DNA from 2 places in the Streptomyces sichuanensis genome. Region 1 is predicted to be linked to the other one. Evidence: riboswitches for the same ligand, from Rfam matches in the RefSeq annotation. Region 1 holds a riboswitch; the other holds the start of a gene.
What was found. A riboswitch is a leader RNA that binds a small molecule or an ion and turns the genes downstream of it on or off. The one in region 1 is predicted to bind cyclic di-AMP.

Region 2: linked by a shared signal. The riboswitch ahead of LE181_RS29485 (C40 family peptidase) and the one ahead of LE181_RS15790 (transglycosylase family protein) in region 1 are both predicted to bind cyclic di-AMP.

What each region holds. Positions count from the first base shown of each region.
Region 1 is NZ_JAIXMK010000047.1:15,573-23,342, forward strand. It holds gene LE181_RS15770 (nucleoside triphosphate pyrophosphohydrolase) at 1-215, shown strand, start outside; gene LE181_RS15775 (DUF6479 family protein) at 298-732, shown strand; gene LE181_RS15780 (cytochrome P450 family protein) at 746-2,014, shown strand; gene LE181_RS15785 (transglycosylase family protein) at 2,216-3,151, shown strand; cyclic di-AMP (ydaO/yuaA leader) riboswitch at 3,372-3,595, shown strand; gene LE181_RS15790 (transglycosylase family protein) at 3,600-4,373, shown strand; gene eno (phosphopyruvate hydratase) at 4,630-5,910, shown strand; gene LE181_RS15800 (FtsB family cell division protein) at 6,042-6,512, shown strand; gene LE181_RS15805 (DUF501 domain-containing protein) at 6,558-7,106, shown strand; gene LE181_RS15810 (Ppx/GppA phosphatase family protein) at 7,103-7,770, shown strand, end outside.
Region 2 is NZ_JAIXMK010000166.1:724-8,493, forward strand. It holds partial or broken gene LE181_RS29470 (NAD-dependent epimerase/dehydratase family protein) at 1-150, shown strand, start outside; gene LE181_RS29475 (spherulation-specific family 4 protein) at 147-854, shown strand; gene LE181_RS29480 (endo alpha-1,4 polygalactosaminidase) at 887-1,720, shown strand; cyclic di-AMP (ydaO/yuaA leader) riboswitch at 1,967-2,117, shown strand; gene LE181_RS29485 (C40 family peptidase) at 2,122-2,595, shown strand; gene LE181_RS29490 (carboxylesterase/lipase family protein) at 2,700-4,193, shown strand; gene LE181_RS29495 (YchJ family protein) at 4,244-4,663, opposite strand; gene LE181_RS29500 (MarR family winged helix-turn-helix transcriptional regulator) at 4,841-5,335, shown strand; gene LE181_RS29505 (DsbA family protein) at 5,443-6,063, shown strand; gene LE181_RS29510 (FUSC family protein) at 6,734-7,770, shown strand, end outside.

The DNA.
Region 1 (7,770 bases):
AGCCGGCCCTCGCCCTCGCGGCGAAGCTGGCCTCCCGGGTGCGCACCGAGGGGCTCGACGTGCCCCTGCCCGCCGGCGAGGGCATCGGCTACGAGCTGCTGGCCCTGGCCGTACGGGCCGAGGCGGCCGGCACCGAGCCGGAGACGGCCCTGCGGGCCGCGGCCCGCACGTACCGCGACGCGATCCGGGCCGCGGAGGCGGCGGCGGGGGAGTGACGGACGGGGCCGCGGAGGCCCTGGCTCACCCGTTCGGCCCCCGTGCAGTCTTGACGGGGCGGCCGCCGGGTACCCGACATCCATGCGCACCGATCACATGGACCTCGCCCTGCCGCACTGGGTCGGCGGCACCGCCCCCTTCATCGTGGGGCTGTGCGTCTGCACCCTGCTGATCCTCGCCTTCGTGTACGGACAGCGGTGGCGGGACAGGGAGCCACCGCCCCCGGCCCACCCGCAGCGCCGCCAGGGTTCGTGGCAGACCCGCGAGGAGCACGAGCGGGGACCGGCCACCCCCGATCACGGGCCCGGTCACAACGATGACGAGGAGAGCGCCATCGGCTACGTCACCGAGCACCGCGAGTCGGACCAGCTGCAGACGGAGGCCAACGGGGAGCGGGTGCTGCCGCACGAGATCAACAACCCGGGCAGCCATCCCGAGGAGCGGTCCGAGGACCGCAAGAAGTGGGACCCGGGCAGCAGCGGCGCCTTCGGCAGCGGCGGGGGCGGCCCGCACTAGGTAGCGTCGGGGCGTGCACGAGAACCGTACGCCCCCCGCCCCACCCCTGTTCACCTGGGAATTCGCCGCCGATCCGTACCCGGCCTACGCCTGGCTGCGCGAGCACTCCCCGGTGCACCGCACCGCCCTGCCCAGCGGCGTGGAGGCATGGCTGGTCACCCGCTACGCCGACGCCCGGCAGGCGCTCGCCGACCAGCGGTTGTCGAAGAACCCCGTGCACCACTCCGAGAGCGCCCACGGCAAGGGCAAGGTCGGCATCCCGGGCGAGCGCAGCGCCAACCTCATGACGCATCTGCTCAACATCGACCCCCCGGACCACACCCGGCTGCGCCGGCTGGTCTCCAAGGCGTTCACCCCGCGCCGGGTCGCGGAGTTCGCGCCCCGCGTGCAGGAGCTCACCGACCAGCTCATCGACGCCTTCGCCGCCAGGGGCGAGGCCGACCTCATCCACGAGTTCGCCTTCCCGCTCCCCATCTACGCCATCTGCGACATGCTCGGCGTCCCCGCCGAGGACCAGGACGACTTCCGGGACTGGGCCGGGATGATGATCCGCCACGGCGGCGGACCGCGCGGGGGCGTGGCCCGCTCGGTGAAGAAGATGCGGGGCTACCTCACGGAACTGATCCGCCGGAAGCGGGGGGCCCTGCGGGAAGAAGGGGCAGAAGACCTCATCTCGGGACTGATCAGGGCGAGTGACCATGGCGAGCACCTCACCGAGGACGAGGCCGCCGCCATGGCCTTCATCCTCTTGTTCGCCGGTTTTGAAACAACTGTGAACCTGATCGGTAACGGAACCTACGCCCTGCTGCGCAACCCGGGGCAGCGCGAGCGCCTCCAGCGCGCCCTGCACGACGGCGACGAGTCCCTGCTGGCGACCGGCGTCGAGGAGCTGCTGCGCTACGACGGGCCGGTGGAGCTCGCCACCTGGCGGTTCGCCACGCAGGACCTGGTCATCGGCGGCCGGCGCATCGCCGAGGGCGACCCCGTGCTGGTCGTCCTCGCCGCCGCGAACCGCGACCCCGAGCGGTTCTCCGGCCCGGACACGCTCGACCTGACCCGGCGCGACAACCAGCACCTCGGCTACGGACACGGCATCCACTACTGCCTCGGCGCGCCCCTGGCGCGGCTGGAGGGACAGGCCGCGCTGGCCACCCTGCTGCGCCGGCTCCCCGACCTGCGCCTGGCCGTCGATCCGGAGGAACTGCGCTGGCGCGGGGGGCTCATTATGCGTGGATTGCGCACTCTGCCCGTCGAATTCACCCCGCCGACGAACCCCGCATGACACCGCATCACCCGTCGTGACCTTCGCGTGACCTCGGCTACATCCGGCTTGTGAGGGCCCGGACCCGTCGCTATGTTCGACGACCACATCAGCCGCCACCCGAAAGGCCATCACATGCGTTTCGCCAACGGTAGACATCGACGCCCCCGTCAGATACCCGCCATCGTGCTCGCGGCGGGGGTGACGGGGGCAGGAATCGCGATGCCGCTCATGGCGGCCACCGGAGCCAACGCCGCGGACACCGGCACCTGGGACAAGGTCGCCCAGTGCGAGAGCGGACGGGTGTGGAGCGCCAACTCCGGCAACGGATTCTTCGGCGGGCTCCAGCTCACGCAGGAGATGTGGGAGCAGAACGGCGGTATCTCCTACGCCCCCCGCCCCGACCTGGCCAGCAGGTCCCAGCAGATCGCCGTCGCCGAGCGGATCCTGGCGTCCCAGGGCCCCGACGCCTGGCGCAGTTGCGCCGTCAGCTCCGGCCTCTCCAAGGGCTCCCCGGCGCCGGACGTGAACCCCGGCCGGGTCCTGACGCCCGAGCCGGAGACCACCGAGAAGCCCGCGCCCGGGCGCACCACCCCCGCCGCGCCGGAGCACGAGACGCCCAAGCCGTCCGCCCCGGCCCCCGGATCCACGCCCGCGCCGGAGAAGTCGCAGACGCCCGGCACGCCCTCCCCGGCCACCGACCCGTCGGCGCCCGCGACCGGCACCCCGGGCGAGGCGGACGGCAAGCACCGCAAGGACCCCTCGGCCGAGCCCTCCAACGGGCCCACCACGCCCGCCGGCACGCCCTCGGGCACCCCCTCCGGCACGCCCTCGGGGACCCCGTCCGGCACTCCCGCCGAGCCCGCGCCCGACACCTCGCAGAAGCCCGGCGACGCGGCCGGGGAGCCCGGCAGCGGCAAGCACCGCGCCGAGCCGGACCGCCCGGACGCCACCGACCGTCCCTCGCGTGACGCCGGCCGTACGGGCGTGCCCGCCGCCGGCGATTACACCGTGCGGCCCGGTGACAACCTGTCAGTCATCGCGCAGGAGCACGCGGTCGACGGTGGATGGCAGACGCTCTATCAGAAGAACGAAAAAACAGTCGGATCCGATCCGGATCTCATCCAGCCTGGTCAGCGGCTCGATATCCGTAAATAGTCGGGGGGTTCGGGGCGAATGTCCGTTCCAGTCGAAAGTGAGACATGGGTCTCGTTGACTTCGGCCTGGACGGCGCCCGTCCGTTCCGTGCAAACACCCTCTCACCTGCGGAAACAAGAGGTTCCTGCAGGTAACTTCCGGCAACTGTGGCTGAAAAGTGGGGTTTGAACCCGTCGGCCGCCTGTGTTTAACGTCGTCACCGCTCGCCATCGCGAGCACCACGGTCGTCACGCCGAATCCTGCCGACGGCCGGGGGAGTCGTCGCGCAAGCGCCGTTGGCAGGAGCGGGGGAACCAAGGTAAGGCGCCGGACCGGACCGACGGCCAACTGGCCGCAGGGGCGGGACGGCTTGGGGTGAAGCCCGGATCGCGCAAGCGGACCGGGCCGGGCAAACTCACAGCCCGAACCCGACAGCTCACCTCGTAGGCGTCGGTGAGGAAACCGACTTATGTCCAAGGGCAAGCACCGTCGTCCGTCCAAGGCCGTCCGCATCGTCACGCTCGCCGGCGTCACCGGCGTCGCCGTGGCAGCCCCGCTGATGGTCGCTACCTCCGCCAACGCAGCCTCCGTCTCCACCTGGGACAAGGTCGCCCAGTGCGAGTCCAGCGGGAACTGGTCCATCAACACCGGTAACGGCTACTACGGCGGCCTGCAGTTCTCGAAGTCCTCCTGGGACGCCGCGGGCGGCGGCAAGTACGCCTCGTACCCGCACCAGGCCACCAAGGCCCAGCAGATCGCCGTCGCCGAGCGGCTCCTCGCCATGCAGGGCCCCGGCGCCTGGGGCTGCGCGGGTGCGGGCGGTCTGACCGCCGGCGGCCCGAAGGCCAACGTCGACGTGTCCGGCTCCGGCTCCTCGAAGTCCACCACCTCGAAGAAGTCCACCACCGGCGAGCGCGGCGCGGTCTCCGGCAAGAGCCACGCCGACCGCGCCGAGCGCCCCGCGGCGCCGAAGCACGCCAAGCCGGCCCAGCAGGGTGCGGACGCCGAGAGCGCCGCCCCGGCCCGGAAGCAGGCCGCTCCGAAGCACGCCGCCCCGGCCCCCGCCCCGATGACCGTCAAGCAGGGCAACGGCGAGTACGAGGTCAAGCAGGGCGACACCCTCGGCTCGATCGCCGACGCCAAGAAGGTCGACGGCGGCTGGCAGAAGCTGTACGAGCGCAACAAGGACATCATCGACAACGCGGACCTGATCTTCCCCGGTCAGAAGCTGCACCTCAGCTGATCACCTGCTGAGCGTCTCCGCTCGTCCGCGGGACCGCCCCGCTCCGATGCGCCTTCCCCCCGAGCCGCATCGGAGCGGGGCTCCGGCGTTTGTCCGTGCGTTCCGTTCCCCGTTGAGCGAACACACCGGCGATTCGTCCCGTGCTTTCAGCTTTTGTGCCAATTTTCGGTCCGCGGAACGGTCCAAGGGCGGGCGCAGCCTCCGGCGCCCGTTAGGCTCGTGCTGCAGAACTCCAGCACACACGAAGGAGACCCTCGTGCCGTCCATCGACGTCGTCGTAGCTCGCGAGATCCTCGACTCGCGAGGCAACCCCACGGTCGAGGTCGAGGTCGGCCTCGACGACGGCTCCACGGGCCGTGCCGCCGTGCCGTCCGGCGCCTCCACCGGCGCCTTCGAGGCCATCGAGCTCCGCGACGGTGACCCGAACCGCTACCTGGGCAAGGGTGTCGAGAAGGCCGTGCTCGCCGTCATCGAGCAGATCGGCCCGGAGCTGGTCGGCTACGACGCCACCGAGCAGCGCCTGATCGACCAGGCCATGTTCGACCTGGACGCCACCGACAACAAGGGCTCGCTCGGCGCCAACGCCATCCTGGGCGTCTCCCTCGCCGTCGCGCACGCCGCCTCCGAGGCGTCCGACCTGCCGCTGTTCCGCTACCTGGGCGGCCCGAACGCGCACCTGCTGCCCGTTCCGATGATGAACATCCTGAACGGCGGCTCGCACGCCGACTCCAACGTGGACATCCAGGAGTTCATGATCGCGCCGATCGGTGCGGAGTCCTTCTCCGAGGCCCTGCGCTGGGGCGCCGAGGTCTACCACACCCTCAAGAAGGTGCTGAAGACCAAGGGCCTGTCCACCGGTCTCGGCGACGAGGGCGGCTTCGCCCCGAACCTGGAGTCCAACCGCGCGGCCCTCGACCTCATCCTTGAGGCCATCAAGGAGGCCGGCTACACCCCCGGCCAGGACATCGCGCTCGCGCTCGACGTCGCCGCCTCCGAGTTCTACAAGGACGGCGTCTACACCTTCGAGGGCAAGGACCGCTCCGCCGCCGAGATGACGGAGTACTACGCCGAGCTCGTCGAGGCGTACCCGCTGGTCTCCATCGAGGACCCGCTGTTCGAGGACGACTGGGCCGGCTGGAACACCATCACCGAGAAGCTCGGCGACAAGGTCCAGATCGTCGGCGACGACCTGTTCGTCACCAACCCCGAGCGCCTGGCCCGCGGCATCGAGGAGGGCTCCGCCAACGCCCTGCTCGTCAAGGTGAACCAGATCGGTTCGCTGACCGAGACCCTCGACGCCGTCGAGATGGCCCAGCGCAACGGCTTCAAGTGCATGATGTCCCACCGCTCCGGTGAGACCGAGGACGTCACCATCGCCGACCTCGCCGTCGCCGTGAACTGCGGTCAGATCAAGACCGGCGCCCCGGCCCGCTCGGACCGCGTCGCCAAGTACAACCAGCTGCTGCGCATCGAGGAGATCCTCGACGACGCCGCGGTCTACGCCGGCCGCAGCGCCTTCCCGCGCTTCAAGGGCTGAGCCCCGAGGGCCGAGCTCCACGGCTGAGCCTCAAGGGCTGACCTTCTCGCCAGTCGCCGTACGTCCCCGGCCGCGGTCCCGTACCGTGTCCGGGGACGTACGTTCGTAGCGGACTCATCAGGGGAGGCGACGTGGGCGCGGACCGGTTCTCCACCGCGACCAGGCTCAAGGCGCTGGGCACGGCGCTGGTGCAGGGGCCCGCGGCGGCCCGGGTCTACCGCGCCGGACCCCCGCGGCGCAGCCGGCTCACCGGCCGTGCGGCGCTGCTCGCCCTCGTCGTCTGCTCCCTCGTCGTCGCCCTCGCCTACCCCATGCGCCAGTGGGTCACCCAGCGTTCGGACATCGCCGAGCAGCGGCACCGCACCGAACAGGCGCGCGAGCAGGTCCAGCGGCTGCGCGACGAGAAGGCCCGGCTGGAGGACCCCGCGTACGTGGAGCAGCAGGCGCGCGAGCACCTGCACTTCGTGCGCCCCGGCGAGACCGGCTACACCGTGGTGGACGGCAGCGGCACGAACCGGCCGCGCAGGGACGAGGGCGCCGCCGACCGCCCCTGGTACAGCAACCTCTTCGACGGCGTGGACGGCTCCGACGGCCACCGCTGACCCTGCACATTCTTTCGACAAGACCGAGCGAGCACGAGCGAGCACATGGACACCCCTCCTCCGAAGACCGAGCCCACCGAGCCGACGGACGCGGACATCGCCGCGTTCAAGGAGCAGCTGGGGCGCCCGCCGCGGGGCCTGCGCGCGATCGCGCACCGCTGCCCCTGCGGCCAGCCGGACGTCGTCGAGACGGCCCCCCGGCTGCCGGACGGCACGCCGTTCCCGACGACGTACTACCTGACCTGTCCCCGCGCGGCGTCCGCCATCGGCACGCTGGAGGGTTCGGGCCTGATGAAGGAGATGCAGGACCGGCTGGCGACCGACCCGGAGCTGGCCGCCGCCTACCGGGCCGCGCACGAGGACTACCTCGCGCGCCGCGACGCGATCGAGGTGCTGGAGGGCTTCCCGAGCGCCGGCGGCATGCCGGACCGGGTCAAGTGCCTGCACGTGCTGGTCGGGCACTCGCTGGTGGCCGGCCCCGGCGTGAACCCCTTCGGTGACGAGGCGCTGGCGCTGCTGCCCGAGTGGTGGGCCAAGGGCCCGTGCGTCAGCCCCTGCGGCGACGCCGGTGCCGGGGGCGGGGAGCAGGCATGACGCGCGTCGCCGCCATCGACTGCGGAACGAACTCCATCCGGCTCCTCATCGCGGACGCCGACCCCGCCACGGGCGAACTCGTCGAGCTCGACCGCCGGATGACGATCGTCCGGCTCGGCCAGGGCGTGGACCGCACCGGCCGCCTGGCCCCCGAGGCGCTGGAGCGCACCTTCGCCGCGTGCCGGGAGTACGCCACCGTCATCAAGGAGCTCGGCGCGGAGCGCCTCCGCTTCGTGGCCACCTCCGCCTCGCGGGACGCCGAGAACCGCGAGGACTTCGTGCGCGGCGTCGTGGAGATCCTGGGCGTGGAGCCCGAGGTGATCAGCGGTGACCAGGAGGCGGAGTTCTCCTTCACCGGCGCCACCAAGGAGCTGGCCGGCCGGGACGACCTGGCCAAGCCCTTCCTCGTGGTGGACATCGGCGGCGGCTCCACGGAGTTCGTCGTCGGCGAGGAGCACGTGCGGGCCGCGCGCAGCGTGGACGTGGGCTGCGTTCGTATGACGGAACGTCACCTGGTGGTCGACGGCGCGGTCACCGACCCGCCGGACCCCGGCCGGATCGCGGCGATACGGGCCGACGTCGAGGCTGCCCTGGACCTCGCCGCGCAGACCGTGCCGCTGACCGAGGCCCGCACCCTGGTCGGCCTGGCCGGCTCGGTCACGAC
Region 2 (7,770 bases), on a different contig from region 1:
TCGCCCCGCTCCGCCGCCGTCCCCTGGCAGCAGGCCGACATCACCGCCGCCGGCCGTGCCCTGGACTGGGCGCCCCGGCACCGGCTGGAGGACTCCCTCGCCGACCTGTGGGCCGGGGCCGGCGGCCGCCCCGCGGAGCCCGTCCGATGAAGCGCCCCGCACCGCACGCGCCGTGGGACGGCGACGGGCGCCTGCTCGTCCCGCTGTACGTGCACCCGGCGACCCACCCCGAGGAGTGGGCCGCCCTCGTGGCGGCCGCCCCCGGCCTGCACGCGGTCGTGCTCAACGTGGCGGACGGCCCCGGCAGCAGCTGTGACCCCGCCTTCCGGGACGTCGCCCGACGGCTGCGCCGGGCGGGGGTGCGGCTGCTGGGCTACGTCGACACCGGCTACGGCCGGCGGCCGCCCCGCGCGGTGGCCGCCGACGTCCTCCGGCACCGTCGGTGGTACGGCGTGGACGGCGTCTTCTTCGACCAGGCCGCGGCCGACGCCGCGGCCCTGCCCCGCTACCGCGGACTCGCCACCGCCGCCCGCCTGCTGGGCGCGCGCTGCGTCGTCCTGAACCCGGGCACCCATCCCGCCCCCGGCTACGCCGCGCTCGCCGACCTGCTGGTCACCTTCGAGGGGACGTGGGAGGCGTACCGGCGGGCCGGTGTGCCCGCGTGGACCGCCGACCATCCGCCGGGCCGCTTCTGCCACCTCGTCCACGCGGTGCCGCCCGACCGCACCGCACAGGTCGCGCGGACCGCCGCGGCCCGGGGGGCCGGGGTGCACTGTGCCGTTCCGGGCACGGGGGCCAACCCCTGGTGCAGCGTGCCCCGCGCGGGGGAACGGGCCGTGGGGAGCACCCGGTGACGGGGCGGCCGTCCGGGGCGGGGCTCCGGGGCGTGCTGCTGCTCGTGCTGCCGCTCGTGCTCGCGGGCTGTTCGGGCTCGTCGCCGGACGAGGCGCCGGGCGGCGACGAGCGTCCGGTGGACCGCATGAGCGCGGCGCCGGACGGCTCGGCGCCCCCGGCGTCGCGCCGCTGGCAGCCCCGGCCGGGCCTGCGCTGGCAGTGGCAGCTCGGCGGGAAGGTCGACACCTCGGTCGACGTCCCCGTCTACGACATCGACGGCTTCGAGAACTCGGCGGAGACGGTGGCGGAGCTGCACGCCCGCGGCCGCAAGGTGATCTGTTACATCAATGCCGGGGCCTGGGAGGACTTCCGTCCCGATCATTCTGAATTCCCCAAGTCGGTGCTCGGGAAGAACAACAAGGGCTGGGACGGCGAGAAATGGCTGGACATCCGCCGTCTCGACGCCTTGCGGCCGATCATGGCAGCGCGGATCGACATGTGCCGGCAGAAGGGGTTCGACGCGGTCGAACCGGATCTGACCGAGGGATTCCGCAACCGCACCGGTTTCTCGCTGACCGCCGCCGACCAACTGGCCTTCAACCGAATGCTGGTCAAACTCGCTCATGACCGCGGACTGGCCATCGGTTTGAAGAACGATCTCGAACAGATCCCGGAGCTGGTGCGCGACTTCGATTTCGCGGTCAACGAGCAGTGCGCCCAGTACGGCGAGTGCGAGAAGCTCACCCCCTTCGTGAAACAGAACAAAGCGGTCTTCCATGTCGAATACGACCTGTCCCCGAGGGAGTTCTGCGGCACGGCCGGGCGGCTGGGGCTCAGTTCCATGAAGAAGAAGCTGGAGCTGGACGCGTGGCGGCAGCCGTGTTGAACGCACGTCGCGGAGTTGGCCGTTCCGCGCTCCAACTGCCCGGGGAGGAAGGGGTTTAGCGGCAGGCGGCGGGCCGTGGAACTGCCGCGGTTCCCTGTTTGCATCTGAAGTGAAGAAGTTCACAGATGACCGTTTGGGGCCCGAATTTGAGCGACTGATGGTGCAGGATCTCTCACCGAACACAAGATCCCGTCACCGAGGCGGGCGACCCGGGCGGACGCCGAGTCCTGCCGCCGCACCGGGTGCGGAAACGATTCGACGAATCGGCAGGAGCGGGAGACCCAAGCAGTACGAACCACGAACGCGGTGGTTCTTGGGGTGAAGCCACACCGTGGCCGGGCAACTTCGCAGCCCGAACCCGACAGGTCATCTTTCGTAGGCGGATGCCGAAGGGCTTTGGCATGTCTGCGATGCCTCGCATACCTGCGCTCATTTCCCGGGCCGGCGCCGCGTCGGCCGTCACCGCCGCCACGCTCGCGGCCACGGTCCTCGTCCCCGGCCTGGCCCCCGCGGCCCAGGCGGCGACCGCCGGCGAACAGGCGCTGAAGGTCGCCGCCGGCAAGCAGGGCTCCCCCTACCAGTACGGCGCCACGGGCCCCAACCGGTTCGACTGCTCGGGCCTGACGCTCTACTCGTTCAAGAAGGCCGGCAAGACCCTCCCGCGCACCGCCGCCAGCCAGTACAACGCCACCCGGCACCTGTCCGGCGGCTCCCGGCAGGCGGGCGACCTGGTCTTCTTCCACAGCGGCAGCAACGTCTACCACGTGGGGATCTACGCGGGTAACAACAAGATCTGGCACGCCCCGAAGCCCGGCACCTCCGTCCGGCTGGAGAAGATCTGGACCAACAGCGTCTGGTACGGCCGCGTCAAGTAGCCCCGCTCCACGGCCCCGCCGCCCGGCGGGGCCGCCACACGGTGGGCCGCACACAGCCGTCCCCGCACACATGGGATGGCGCGGTGCGGGGGAGGGCTAAGGGCATGGAGATACGTACTGCTCAGGGCGTCGTGCGCGGAGAACTGACCGCCGGGGGCCTCGCCGTCTTCCGCGGCGTCCCCTATGCCCGGCCCCCCGTCGGAAACCTGCGCTTCGCCGCGCCCCAGCCGCCCCTCCCCTGGGACGGGGTCCGCGACGCGCTCGTCTTCGGGCCGCCACCACCGCAGTCCGGGCCCGCCCGCATCCCCGGGGACCCGGCCGGCACCGACTGGCTCACCCTGAACGTCTGGACCCCGGACCCCGGCGGTTCCGGACTGCCGGTCCTGGTGTGGATCCCCGGCGGGGCCTACGTCTCCGGGGCCGCGGGCGATCCCCTGTACGACGCCGCGCTCCTGGCCGGCCAGGGCGGACTGATTGTGGTCACCCTCAACTACCGGGTGGGCGCCGAAGGCTTCGCCCACCTCCCGGGGGCCCCGGACAACCGCGGCCTGCTCGACCAGCTCGCCGCCCTCGACTGGGTGCGGCAGAACATCGCCCGCTTCGGCGGCAACCCGGACCGGGTCACCCTCTGCGGACAGTCCGCCGGAGCGGGCTCGATCGCCACGCTGCTCGCCGCCCCCCGGGCCGCTGGCCTCTTCCGCCGGGCCATCGCCCAGTCCGTGCCCGGCCTCTACGTGACGCCCGCCCTGGCGGCGGAGGTCACCGCCGATCTGGCCGCCCGGCTCGGCACCGCCCCCACCACCGCCGGGCTCGCCGCGGTGAGCCCGCAACGCCTGGCCGACGCCGTCGACCCGCTCATGGGGGAACTGCCCGCCCGCACCGACCGCTGGGGCCGGCTGGCCCGCTCGGGCGTCCCCTTCCTCCCGGTCGTCGACGGTGACGTCGTACCGGACGTGCCGTGGCGGAGCCTGCGCGACGGCCGCGCGAGCGAGACCGACCTGCTGGTCGGTCACACCCGGGACGAGTTCCGCCCCTTCCTCGTGCTCTCCGGCCACCCCGAGAAGATCACCGACGAGGACGCCGCGGCGGCGCTGCGCGCCCTGGCCCCCGCACCCGACGGCGAACGGGCCTACCGCGCCGCCCATCCGGACGCCTCACCGGCCGCGCTCTTCGAACTGCTCTACAGCGACGTGATGTTCCGCATGCCGTCGCTGCACCTCGCCGACGCCCACTCCGCCGGCGGCGGCACGGCCCACCTCTACGAGCTGTGCCTGCCCGCGCCCGCGCTGGGCGCCGCCCTCGGCGCCGCCCACGGCCTGGACGTGTCGCTGCTGTTCGGCACCTACAGTGCCCCCGCCGCGCGCCTGTTCCACGGGGACGAGCCGCCGCCCGGGGACGTGCTCGCCCTGGGGGACGACATGCGCCGCTCGTGGGCGTCGTTCGCCGCCCACGGCGACCCGGGCTGGCCGGCCTACCGGGTCACCGACGGGCGGCTCACCCGGCTCCTGGGCGCGGGGACCGGAACGGGCCCGTACCCCGAGGACGCGTCACGGCGGATCTGGGAGGGCCACGGCGTCGAACCCTTCGACCTCGTCTGAGGCCAAGGGGGGCCGGGCCCGCCCTCGTCCGGGGCGGTCCGCCGGTCCGGTCAGCCGACCGCGTCCACGTACACCCACAGTCCGTCCTCGCGGACGAAGCGGCTGAGCTCGTGCTGGCTGTCCGCCTCCCCTCCCACCCTGTAGTGGGCGCGGAACTCCACCGTGCCCTCCTGGTGGAAGGCGCTGCCGCCCGTGGCACCCAGGACGTCGAGACCCGTCCAGGTGATGCCGGGATCGAAGTCCAGCCCGGGCGGCCGCGTCGTGGAGTGCCAGGTCCGCAGCAGATAGGCGGCGTCGCGGACCACGAAGGCGCTGTAGCGCGAGCGCATCAGCCGCTCGGCCGTGGGCGCCGCCGCCCGGCCCTGGTGGAGGCTGCCGCAGCACTCCCCGTACGGTGCGCCGAGCCCGCAGGGGCACGGTGAGGTGGCGGTGATCGCCGGCTGCCGGCGTGGGCTCGTTCGTCTGGACACCCTCCGATTCTGCCTTCCGCCCCGACCCTTCCCGCCATCGGGTGACCACCCTTTCGCCTGTGTGCCCGCCGGCGGCGCTCCGGCGGCGACGGCCCGGGGGGTGCGGCCGGTGCGGCCGTTCTCCTCGTAGGCTCCGGGGGTGGCGCATGCGCGCCGAGGCGCGGTGAGAGGGGCCAGGTGGCAGGGGAAGCGGAGATCGCGACGGCGGAGCAGGCGGCGAACGACGGCCTCGTGCTGGCGTTCGGGCGGCTGCAGGGGGCCGCGAACCGGCTGGAGTACATCCTGGGCCGGGCGATCGAGGAGGAGTGCGGGATCAGCCACCTGATGTTCGAGGTGCTGCTGATCCTGGGCCGGGCGGGAGACGCGGGACTGCCGATGCGGGCGATCGCCCAGGAGCGCGTGCTGAGCACCGGCGGGGTCACCCGGCTCGTGGACCGGATGGAGGCGGTGGGACTGGTGGTCCGGGACGCCGACCCCGACGACCGGCGGGGACGGCTGGTGCGGCTGACGCCCCGGGGCGAGGAGACGGTGGTGCGGGCGGCACGGATCCACGTGGAGAACATCCGGCGCTTCTTCCTGGAGCCGCTGCCGGAGGACCACCGCGAGCGGTTCGCGGAGGACCTGAAGACCCTCAGCCACGCGGCCAGGGACGCGCTGCCGCGGCTGCGGTGAGGAATCCCGGGCGGCGCGCGGGAATGTCTGACGCAGCAGATACTGTTGGAGCAGATGAACCGCCCGTGCCGACGGGCACCGCACCACCGCCCCTGGAGGCATCCCCCATGCAGCTCGTCTACGTCTTCGACGCCTACTGCGGCTGGTCCCACGGCTTCTCGGCCACCCTGGCCGAGGTCGCCCGCCGCCGGCCCGAGCTGCCGGTGGAGGTCGTCTCGGGCGGCCTGTTCACCGGGGCCCGCCGGGTACCGATCCGGGAGTTCGGCTACGTGCAGGGCGCCAACGCCAAGATCGCCGAGATGACGGGGGCCGCGTTCGGCGCCGCCTACGACCGGCTGATCGCGGACGGCTCGTTCGTCATGGACTCCGAGGCCGCCGCCCGCGGCATGGCCGCCCTGCGCCAGGCCGCCCCCGAGCGGGCGGCGGAACTGGCCGCGGCGCTCCAGGAGGCGTTCTATGTCGACGGGCTCAGCCTCTCCGAGGCCGGCACCTACCGCACGGTCGCGGAGCGGGCCGGCCTGGACGCGGACGCCGTGGTCGCCGCCTTCACGTCCCCGGCGTCGGCGAACGCCGCCCGCGCCGACTTCCGCCGGTCGGCGGAGTACGGCGTCGAGGGCTTCCCCACCCTCCTGGCGGTCGACGGCGCCCGCGCCGCCGTCCTGGCCGTGGGCCACGCCACCGCCCCCCAGATCGAACAGCGCCTGGCGGCCTTCGCCGCGGCGGCCTGACCGGAGGAGGCGGACGGATCCGCCACCCGGGTCGGTGGGCGCCGGCCCCGGCAGGTGGCCCGCCGTGGCCCGCCGGCTGCTGGGGCAGCGGGTGTTCCGCGGGCCGGGCGGTTGCCTGTGGGCGGCGATCGGCTCGGATTCCCCGCGCTGCCCGGCGGGAGTGGGCGCCGGCAGGCGGGTGGAGCGCCGTGGGTCGGCAGGCCGCCCGGCTTGCGCTGGGGCGGTGGTCGCCTTGGGTTTGCCGTGCCGCCCGCCCGGTGTCTGCCACCCGCCGGGTTGGAGGGCCGTGGTTCGCAGGGCGGGGGGTGTGCCTGTGGGGGGGCGATCGGCTCGGATTCGCCGCGCTGCCCGGCGGGAGTGGGCGCCGGCAGGCGGGTGGAGCGCCGTGGTCGGCAGGCCGCCCGGTGTGCCCCGGGGCGGTGGTCGCCTCGGCTCTGCCGCGCTGCCCTGCCGGTGTCGGCCCCCGGCCGGCGGGTGGAGCGCCGTGGGTCGGCAGGCAGCCCGGCATACCCCTGCGGCGGCGTCGCCCCGGCTTCGCCGTGCCGCCCGCCCGGCCGTCGGCCCGGCCCGGTTGCGGGAGCCCCGGAGCGGCCTAGCCTGGGGAGGCGTCATGGTTCGTGCCCGTAGTCCGGCCGGAGGGTCGGTGGGGGAAGGTGCCGCGGTCCGTCGGTTGTCGTGGCGGCGGGGCGGGGCGCAGGCTGCGCGGCGTGCTCTCTGGGCGACGATCGCCGGGTGCACCGGCTTCTACGCGTGCACCTACGGACTGGGCGACCCGCTCATGGGGCTGTACGCCATGTTCGGCTCCCTGCCGCTGGTGATGTTCTCGCGGCTCGGCGGCACCGCTCGGCAACGCACGGGTACCCTGCTGGCCATGGTGCCCGTGGGCTGCCTCATGGTCACCGCCGGGACCCTGCTCGCCGTCCGCGACTGGGCCGCCGCCTGCGGCATGTTCGTCGTCGGCTTCGCCGTCTCCTTCGGCGGCGTCGGCGGCCCCCGGCTGGCCGGGGTGAGCGTCGCCGTGCAGCTCTTCTACGTCCTGCCCTGCTTCCCGCCCTACGCCCCGGACACGCTCGGCTCCCGCCTGGCGGGCCTGACCACCGGCATCCTGCTCACCGCACTCGTGGAGCGGGTCCTGCGGCCCGAGCCCCCGTCCGTGCCGTACCGCGTGCGCCTCGCCGACGCGACCGCCGCCGTGGCCGGCAGCTGTGCGACGGCCGCCGCCGGAGCGGGGGACACCCGGGCCGCCGCCGACCGCGCCCTCGACGCCGCCCGCCCGTCCCGCCTGCCGTCCACCGAGCGCCCCACCTCGCCCTCCGCCCACGACCGGGCCCTCAACCACGCCCGCGCGGCCGTCCGGCACGTACGCGACCAGCTCGACCGGCTCTACGGAGACGCCGACCGGCCACCCGTGGCCGCCCCGCCCGCGCTGGCCCTGCTGGGCCGGACCGCTGCGGCCCTGGACCCGGTGGCCGCCGGCCTGCGCCGCGGGTCCCCGCCGGACGAGGCCGCCGGCCTGTCCGAGGCCGTCGCCGCCTTCGACGCCGCCCGCGCGGACGCCCTCCCCGGCACCTCACCCCTGCGGCGGCACCAGGACGCGGTCGTCAAGGCCGCCGCCGAAGGGGCACTGCTGGCCGCGCAGGCGTCCCGCATCGCCCTCGGCGTCCGCCCCACCGCCGAGGGCCGTGCCCCCGCCTGGCCGTTCCGGTA